Regions from separate parts of the Collinsella sp. CLA-ER-H4 genome, predicted to be linked through region 1. Evidence: riboswitches for the same ligand, from Rfam matches in the RefSeq annotation. Region 1 holds a riboswitch; the other holds the start of a gene.
The links. A riboswitch is a leader RNA that binds a small molecule or an ion and turns the genes downstream of it on or off. The one in region 1 is predicted to bind thiamine pyrophosphate.
Positions count from the first base shown of each region.

Region 2: it holds a riboswitch for thiamine pyrophosphate, as region 1 does, so the genes downstream of both, thiM (hydroxyethylthiazole kinase) here and thiC (phosphomethylpyrimidine synthase ThiC) in region 1, are expected to answer to the same signal.

Region 1 covers NZ_JBBNLQ010000003.1:95,599-99,768, reverse strand. Annotated here, with positions in the region: gene AAAX34_RS03845 (aminopeptidase) at 1-690, shown strand, start outside; gene AAAX34_RS03840 (YaaA family protein) at 818-1,627, shown strand; gene AAAX34_RS03835 (hypothetical protein) at 1,651-2,166, opposite strand; TPP riboswitch at 2,230-2,345, shown strand; gene thiC (phosphomethylpyrimidine synthase ThiC) at 2,338-3,672, shown strand; gene thiD (bifunctional hydroxymethylpyrimidine kinase/phosphomethylpyrimidine kinase) at 3,855-4,170, shown strand, end outside.
Region 2 covers NZ_JBBNLQ010000001.1:45,290-49,459, reverse strand. Annotated here, with positions in the region: gene AAAX34_RS00215 (patatin family protein) at 1-665, shown strand, start outside; gene AAAX34_RS00210 (thiamine phosphate synthase) at 778-1,473, opposite strand; gene AAAX34_RS00205 (thiamine-binding protein) at 1,470-1,811, opposite strand; gene thiM (hydroxyethylthiazole kinase) at 1,815-2,654, opposite strand; TPP riboswitch at 2,706-2,815, opposite strand; gene AAAX34_RS00195 (HAD family hydrolase) at 2,979-3,887, shown strand; gene AAAX34_RS00190 (LysR family transcriptional regulator) at 3,898-4,170, shown strand, end outside.

The DNA of each region.
Region 1 (4,170 bases):
TCCGCCGAGATCGAGGTCGTGCCCGCCGGTCCCGCCCGCGACATGGGCCTCGACCGCTCCATGATTTTGGGCTATGGCCACGACGACCGCGTCTGCGCTTACCCCTCCATGCTCGCCCAGATCAATGTGGCCAATGTCGAGCGCACGAGCATCACGCTCATCGTCGACAAGGAGGAGATCGGTTCCGTGGGTGCCACCGGCATGACGAGTCGCTTCTTCGAGAACACCGTCGCCGAGATCATGACGCTCGCCGGCGAGAATAGCCCGCTGGCCCTGCGCCGCGCGCTCGCCCGCAGCCGCATGCTCTCCTCCGACGTGTCCGCCGGCTTTGACCCGGGCTATGCCGGCAAGTTCGAGACCAAGAACGCCGCCTTTATGGGTCGCGGTCTGTGCTTTAACAAGTACACGGGCAGCCGCGGCAAGGGCGGCTCCAACGACGCCGATGCCGAGTACGTGGCCCTCGTCCGCGACATCATGGACGAGGCCGGCGTGGACTTCCAGACCTGTGAGCTCGGTCGCGTCAACGCGGGCGGCGGCGGCACCATCGCCTACATCATGGCCAAGTACGGCATGAACGTCATCGACTCCGGTGTTGCCGTCCTGTCCATGCATGCCCTGTGGGAGGTCGCCAACAAGGCCGATATCTACGAGGCCTATCGCGGCTACAAGGCCTTCATCGAGCGCGCCTAAATCAACCCTCGTAAAACGAGTCCAACCAGCCCTTTATAACTTGCGGTGAAATAGTTCCCAGACATGCCTTTTAACAGGCAAAACAGGAATTATTCCACCGCAACTTCTTTTTTGCAGAGGAGAGTCCATGCTGCAGGTCATCATTTCGCCCGCCAAGCAAATGCGCGCGGCCCAAGATGCTTTTGAAGTCCTGGGCATTCCACCCTTTGTGCGCGAGACAGCTCGCCTCCACCGCGCACTGCTAGATATCGAGCGGAATGAAGGCAGCGGCGGCCTGCAGGCGCTATGGAACGTGAGCGACAGGCTGCTTACAACGTGCCTGGATACGCTTCACGAATTTATGCCTGTCCTGAGCGATGCCGGCCTCGCCGATCCCGATATCGCGCGTCGAATCTCCCCTGCCGTCATGTCCTATCACGGCATTCAATACCAAAGCATGGCGCCCGAGGTCATGGATGCTGCACAGCTCGACTGGCTGCAAAACCATCTCTGGATCCTCTCGGGCCTTTACGGATGCGTACGCCCCTTTCATGCCGTTGAACCGTATCGGCTGGAGATGGGCGCGAAGCTTGCCGTCAACAATGCCCGAGACCTCTACGCGTTTTGGGGCGACAAGCTCGCACGGGCTATCGCTCCGGCAGGCTCCAACGCTACGATTGTCAACCTCGCCAGCGCGGAATACGCCAAAGCCGTTCTGACCCGCCTCACCACCGATGCCACGGTCGTCACATGCCTCTTTGGCGAAGGCGTCCGCAACGGCAGGCCCATCCAGCGCTCGACCGCCAGCAAAAAAGCGCGCGGCTCCATGGTGCGCTGGATGGCAGAAAACAAGCTCGAGGATGTAAGCGAACTTACCGCATTCAACATCGGCTATCGGCACATCCCCGAGCTTTCAGACAAAAACACCCTGGTTTTCATGAACGCGCAGGTACAATAGGCCCGCCGTTTCCAAACACCCCGTTACTCCGCCAAGCCATCGGCCTTTGCAATCTCGCTCGTCGAGCCATCTTGGTAGGTAACCTTGACATGCTCCACCTCGGATACCCTGACGCCCGACGGGGGCTCCAGGCGCCATTCCGTCAGCGCGATATCCATCGTCGTGGGCACGTCGCCCTGATTCTTGAGCTTAACCGTGAGTGTTTTGAGCGCCGCATCGAAGGTCACGCGCTCGATCTCTTCACCAGGAATGGATCCGCCACTCAGCTGCAACTGCACAAACTCGTTGCGCGGATACCAATAGTCGCCCGGCGCGGCAACGGTATTGCCGCCCGCGACCTTCACTGTCATGATCGGCAGGGCATCGTCGGCCTCAAACTCCCAGGCAGCGCCGCCGCGACCACCAAACGTCCAGATACAAAAGGCAATCACCAGCACGGCAAGCACCGCAAAACCAATCGCGACAAGGCCATGGTGCGCGCGGCTTTCCTCGGCCGATACATCCCATTGCGTCTCACGATATAGATGCTTGTCTTCCATGTTCGCCTCCCCACAGGCACGCTCGTTGGCCCAATCGTACCCATTCAGGCTATACTTGAGCCCATTACATAAACGGGGAGCTTGCAGGACAGGACGGCAGGCTGAGATTGGGCGCGCCCGCCCTGACCCGCAAACCTGATATGGGTAATGCCAACGAAGGGAGCCGTGCCAATGAGCACACAGACCGAGCCCAAGCTCGTCACGCAAATCGACTTCGCCCGCGCCGGGCAGATCACACCGCAGATGAAGGAGGTCGCCGAGCGCGAGCATCGCGACCCCGAGTACATCCGCGAGCGCGTGGCCGACGGCCGCATCGCCATTCCCGCCAACATCGTGCATATCAAAAAGGGTATGCGCGCCTTTGGCGTCGGCGAGGGCCTGTCCACCAAGGTCAACGTGAACCTGGGCATCTCGGGCGACAAGGCCGATGCCGCCGAGGAATGGAAGAAGGTCAAGATCGCCGAGGACTTTGGCGCCGACGCCATCATGGACCTCTCCAACTCGGGCAAGACACGTCAGTTCCGCCAGCAGCTCATCGACGAGACGCCGCTCATGGTAGGCACCGTCCCCATGTACGACGCCATCGGCTACATGGAAAAGCCGCTGGTCAAGCTCACCAAGGACGACCTGTTCGAAGTCGTGCGCGCGCATGCCGAGGACGGCGTGGACTTTATGACCATCCACTGCGGCATAAACAAGTCGGTCACCAAGACCTTTAAGGAGACCGGCCGCCTGATGAACATCGTGAGCCGTGGCGGCTCACTGCTGTTTGGCTGGATGGAGGTCACCGGTAACGAGAACCCATTCTATGAGTTCTACGACGAGTTGCTCGAGATTTGCCACGAGTACGACGTGACGATTTCGCTCGGCGACTCCTGCCGCCCGGGCTGCCTCTACGACTCCAACGACGCCACCGAGACCGCTGAGATGATCGAGCTGGGCAAGCTGTGCAAGCGCGCTTGGGCCGCCGGCGTCCAGGTCATGGTCGAGGGCCCGGGTCACATGGCGCTCGACGAGATCGCCGCCAACATGAAACTGCAGAAGCGCCTGTGCCACAATGCTCCGTTCTATGTGCTCGGGCCGCTGGTGACCGATATCGGCGTGGGTTACGACCACATCACCGCCGCCATCGGCGGCGCCATCTCCGCCAGTTCCGGTGCCGACTTCCTGTGCTACGTGACACCGGCAGAGCACCTATGCCTGCCCAACGCCCAGGATGTGCTCGACGGCCTCATGGCCACCAAGATCGCCGCACACGCCGCCGACATCGCCAAAAAGGTGCCCCACGCCCGCGACATGGACGACAAGATGGGCCAGGCACGCCGCAAGCTTGACTGGGACGCCATGTGGGAGTGCGCGCTCGACCCGGTTACGGGCAAGAAGCGCTACGAGGAGTCCCCCGCCGCCACCGAGGGCACTTGCACCATGTGTGGCAAGATGTGCGCCGTCCGCACCGTCAACAAGATCTTCGAGGGCACCACGATCGACCTCGGCATGGAGGACTAGCCCTGTCGCCGCGGCCGCTTCTGGCGGCGAGCTGGTGCCTGTCAATTGTTGACGTGTGAACATTTGCTTGCATTTGCGTAAAGATTGCATCGCCCGCCCGGGTTCGACATAGAGTCGGCCCGGGCATCATTATAATGCTGGCTTATAGACCCATTTGATTCCGACCGAACAAGGGAGCGAACATGGATCGCAGTAAGGTACCTGCCGTTCTATCCATCGCAGGATCCGATTCCAGCGGTGGCGCCGGCATTCAGGCCGACATCAAGACCATCACGGCGCACCGCCTGTATGCCGAGACGGCCATCACCGCCATCACCGCACAGAACACCTTGGGCGTCACCGCCGTACAGGATATCTCGCCAGATATCGTAGCCGCGCAAATTGACGCCGTTTTTGACGATATCCGCCCGAACGCCGTCAAGATCGGCATGGTTTCTTCTGTCGAGATTATCGAAGTCATCGCCGACCGCTTGAGCGCCTGGAACGTAACAAACGTGG
Region 2 (4,170 bases), on a different contig from region 1:
ATTGCGCCGACAGGCGCTATGCGAGCGTGACCAGCTGGCTGCGAACCGGCGATATGTACAATGCCGACTTTGCTTATCACGAGGTGCCTATCGAGCGCGATCCTATCGACTTGGAGGCGTATCGCACCTGTCCCATGCGATTTACGTGCGTGTGTACCGATATCGAGACGGGCAAGGCCGTCTATCACGATCTGCCGTATGGCGACGAGCGCGATATCGAGTGGATTCGGGCGTCGTCGGCAATTCCCGTGGCGACGCGTCCCGTTGCTATTGACGGGCATAAGTATCTGGATGGTGGCGTGGCTGATTCTATTCCCAGCGCGTGGCTGTTTGCGCAGGGGTATGACCGCAATATCGTGGTACTCACGCAGCCGGCGGGCTTTGTGAAGCAGCCCAACAGCGTGATGCCCATGCTGCGGCGCGTGTTCCGTCACTATCCGGAGTTTGTCGCAGCGCTTGAGCACCGGCATGAGGTCTACAATGCCACGCTCGATGACCTGGCACGTCGCGAGGCTGCCGGCGAGATCTTTGTGGTGCGTCCGAGCGAATCGGTGAAGGTGCCGTCGCTGTGTCGCGAGCCCGATGAACTTGAGCGCATCTACCAGATTGGTCGCCGCGATGCGGAGGCGACCTTGCCGGCACTGGAGGCATATCTGGCAGGGTAGAGGCTGCTGCCGCCATCTCGGCGGAAAGCGCATCCCGGAATGGAGGTCCAAACTGGGATGCGCTTTCCATTGCTGAAGATATGAGGCTGCGAATCAGCTGCTCGGCCTAGACTTACGCCTGCTGCCAGGTGTCGACAAGCTCCTTGGCCGCGGCGTAGGGGTCATCGGCGCTGCAGACGGCACTCACCACAAAGAAGCCATCGACGCCGGTGGCCTTAAGCTGCGGCAGGTCGGCCGTCTTGACACCGCCGCCCACCACGATGGGCACGGGGCTTGCCGCGTGGAGTGCGGCTAGGTCCTCAAAGCTCTTGGTGATGATAGAGCCGTCGGCCGCGCGTCCGCAGTCGCGCTTGGTCTCGGTCTCGTGGAGTGGGCCGATGCCCAGGTAGTCGACTAGGCTCATGTCGGCGGTCTTGACGTACTCGAGCATCTCCTCGCAACGGGCGGAAAGACCCACGATGGCGTTGGGCCCCAGCAGCTTGCGACAGACCTCGACGGGAATGTCGCTCTGACCCACGTGCACGCCGTCGACAGCAATGCCCTGCTCGCGCGCGGCGAGTACGCAGTCCAGGCGGTCGTCAATCAGCAAAGCGACCTGACCGGTCTTGCCAGCCTGTGCGATTGCCTGCGCGGCGTCGCCGGTCAGCGCAATGATCTCGCGGGCGCTTGCCACCTTGGAGCGCACCTGGATGCAGGTAAAGCCGGCGTCGAGCGCCTGGGCCACCACATCGCCCACGGGGCGCCCGAGCGTGTTTTCGGGGCCGAGTACCAGATAGGCCGAGATATCAAGGTTGTCGCGGATACTCATCGTGTTTCCTCCTGCTTTTTGATCTGAGCTTCCATGCGCTCGAGCTTGCCGGTCATGGTGTCGGTAAATCCGGGCCGGATATCGGCTTTGAGCACGACTTCGGTGCGGATGCCCTTGCTCGCCAACACAAAGGTTGCGTCGCGCACGACCTGCATGACCTCGTCCCAGTCGCCCTCGATCTCGGTGAACATCGAGGTGGTGCGGTTGGGAAGGCCGCTCTCGCGAATGATGCGCACGACCTCGGCGACCTCGGCGGACAGCTCATCGCCGGTGCCGCACGGGGCGATGGCCACGGCGACGAGTGTGTTCATTCCAGCAGCAGTTACGGGCTCGGACATGGCTTATGCCTCCTCGAGCTCGAGTTGGTTATCAGCGATATCTTGGGCGGTCGCGCGGTAGAGCTCATCGATAAAGGCGACCTTAAAGCTTGCCGGGGCATCGGCGACAGCGGCGGCACGCGTGCCGGCAACGTTGTAGACCGCGGTGCCGCAGATGGCTGCCGTAAACGGGTCGGCGGCACAGGCGTACACGGCTAGCACGCCGCCCTGCGAGCAGCCGCAACCGGTGATCTTGGACATGAGCGGGCTGCCGCCGTGGGACTTGGCCACGGTCGTGCCGTCGGTAATCAGGTCGACTTCGCCCGAGACCACTACGGCGCCGCCGGTGTAGCGGGCGAGCGCCACGGCGGCGTCGCGGGCGGCGTCGACCGTGTCGGTGGTATCGACACCGCGCACGCGGCTCAGATCGGCCGCCTCGCCCTCAAGACCCCACAGCCCGGCGAGTGCGATGATCTCGGAGGCGTTGCCACGCACGATGGCGGGCTTGTACTGCTTGAGTTCGTTTACCAGCTGGGTGCGCAGGCTACCGATACCCAGGCCCACCGGATCGAGCACCCAGGGCTTGCCGGCGTCGTGTGCCGCCTTGGCCGCGCGGGGAATCGTTTGCTCGTAAATGGGGAAGAGCGTTCCCATGTTGAGATAGATGGCGCCGCCGCCGGCAACGAGCGCCTCGCCCTCGTCGGGCAAATAGACCATGGCGGCCGATCCGCCCACGGCGAGCTGCGCGTTGGCGACAAAGTCGATCGTCACCGTGTTGGTGATGGAGCCGGCCATCGGATTGGTAGCGCGAATCTCATCCACGGCCTTGACCACATGTTGCTTAAGCTGTTCCGAATCAATCACTGCACATGCCTCCTTGGCATAGAAAAGGGGCGCTGTGCATAGACAGCGCCCCTGTAAAGGCGGCATGCTCCCTACGCCAGCATTAACTGACAGGTTCAAAGGATTGGGCCCATGCCCTCTCAGCCTTGTGGTTTGCACCGCCGGCACTCCCGCATCGAATCTGTTGTTCCCTATACTAGCGCACCTGCCAAAAAGGGACAGGTTTATTTCGGCAGGTTTCATCTGGGAAAACGCAAAGTCCCAGTTGTTACCTGCCAAAATAAACCTGTCCCTTTTTGGCAGGTCGGTACAATAGATGGGATTAAGAATGACCGAGGGGACCTTATGATCAAACTTGTGCTGACCGATATGGACGATACACTGATTCCAGCCGGGCATGACGGCGCCAGCGACTACGCCATTGAGGGTATTCATGCCATGCAGGCGGCGGGTTTGCACTTTGGGCCGGTTTCGGGTCGTCAGCCGTCCGCGATGGGCTGGATGTTCAAAAACCGTTCCGAGTGTTATTCGACCGGTGCGTTCTGTAACGGCCAGGTGATGTTTGTCGACGGCGAAGTAGTCGCTTCGCGCGCAATCGATAACGATGTCCTTATGCGCTTAGCCGATTATTTTGAACAGGAGACCGACGATACGTATTTGAAGGTCTACCGTCTGGGTGATGACTTTTGGAATAACGATGCCTATTGCGTGACAAGCGATCCCGAGCGTGTGCGTCGCGCCATGAAGTCAGGCGGCAACGCGTGGCTCAAGGGCGAAGAGGCTCCCTGTCGTCCTGTCGTTGACGATGCCCCGGTATACAAGGCGAATATCTGGAGTGCCCGTTCGCGCGAGGAGCTCGCCGAGCTGCGCGAGCGTGTTGCCGCTGAGGTGCCGGAGCTCTCGCTCGTGTTTCCCAACAACCGCGTGCGCCTGTTCGACGTTCTTCCGACCGGCTGGGACAAGGGCTGCGCTGCGCTGGAGCTGGCGCGTGCTTTGGGCCTGATGCCCGACGAGGTGGCCGTATTCGGCGATTCCGATAACGATTTGCCCATGATCGATGCCGTTCCCAACTCCGTTGCAGTCGCCAATGCCAACGAGGCCGTCACGGCTGCCGCACGCTGGCATATCGGCGCTGCGGCAGATGATGCGGTTGCCGGGGCTCTGCATCAGATTGCCGCCTGCGCCGCGACGGGGGAGATGCCATCGTTTATGAGCCAAATGGACACGGCGGGTTTCGACGTCACAAACGTCTAGGGAGAAAGCCATGAAGCTCCAGCAACTCAGATATGTCGTCAAAGTTGCCGAATGCGGCAGCATCACCGAGGCCTCGCGCCGGCTCTTTGTGTCGCAGCCTTCGATTACCGCGTCGATCCGCGATCTCGAAAACGAGATGGGTGTGCATATCTTTGAGCGCACCAACAAGGGCGTCATTGTGTCCGAGGAAGGCGAGACCTTCTTGGGCTACGCGCGCCAGGTGCTCGACCAGGCCGACCTGCTCGAGGGCAAGTACAAAGGTACGTCCGAGCAGGTGCCGCAC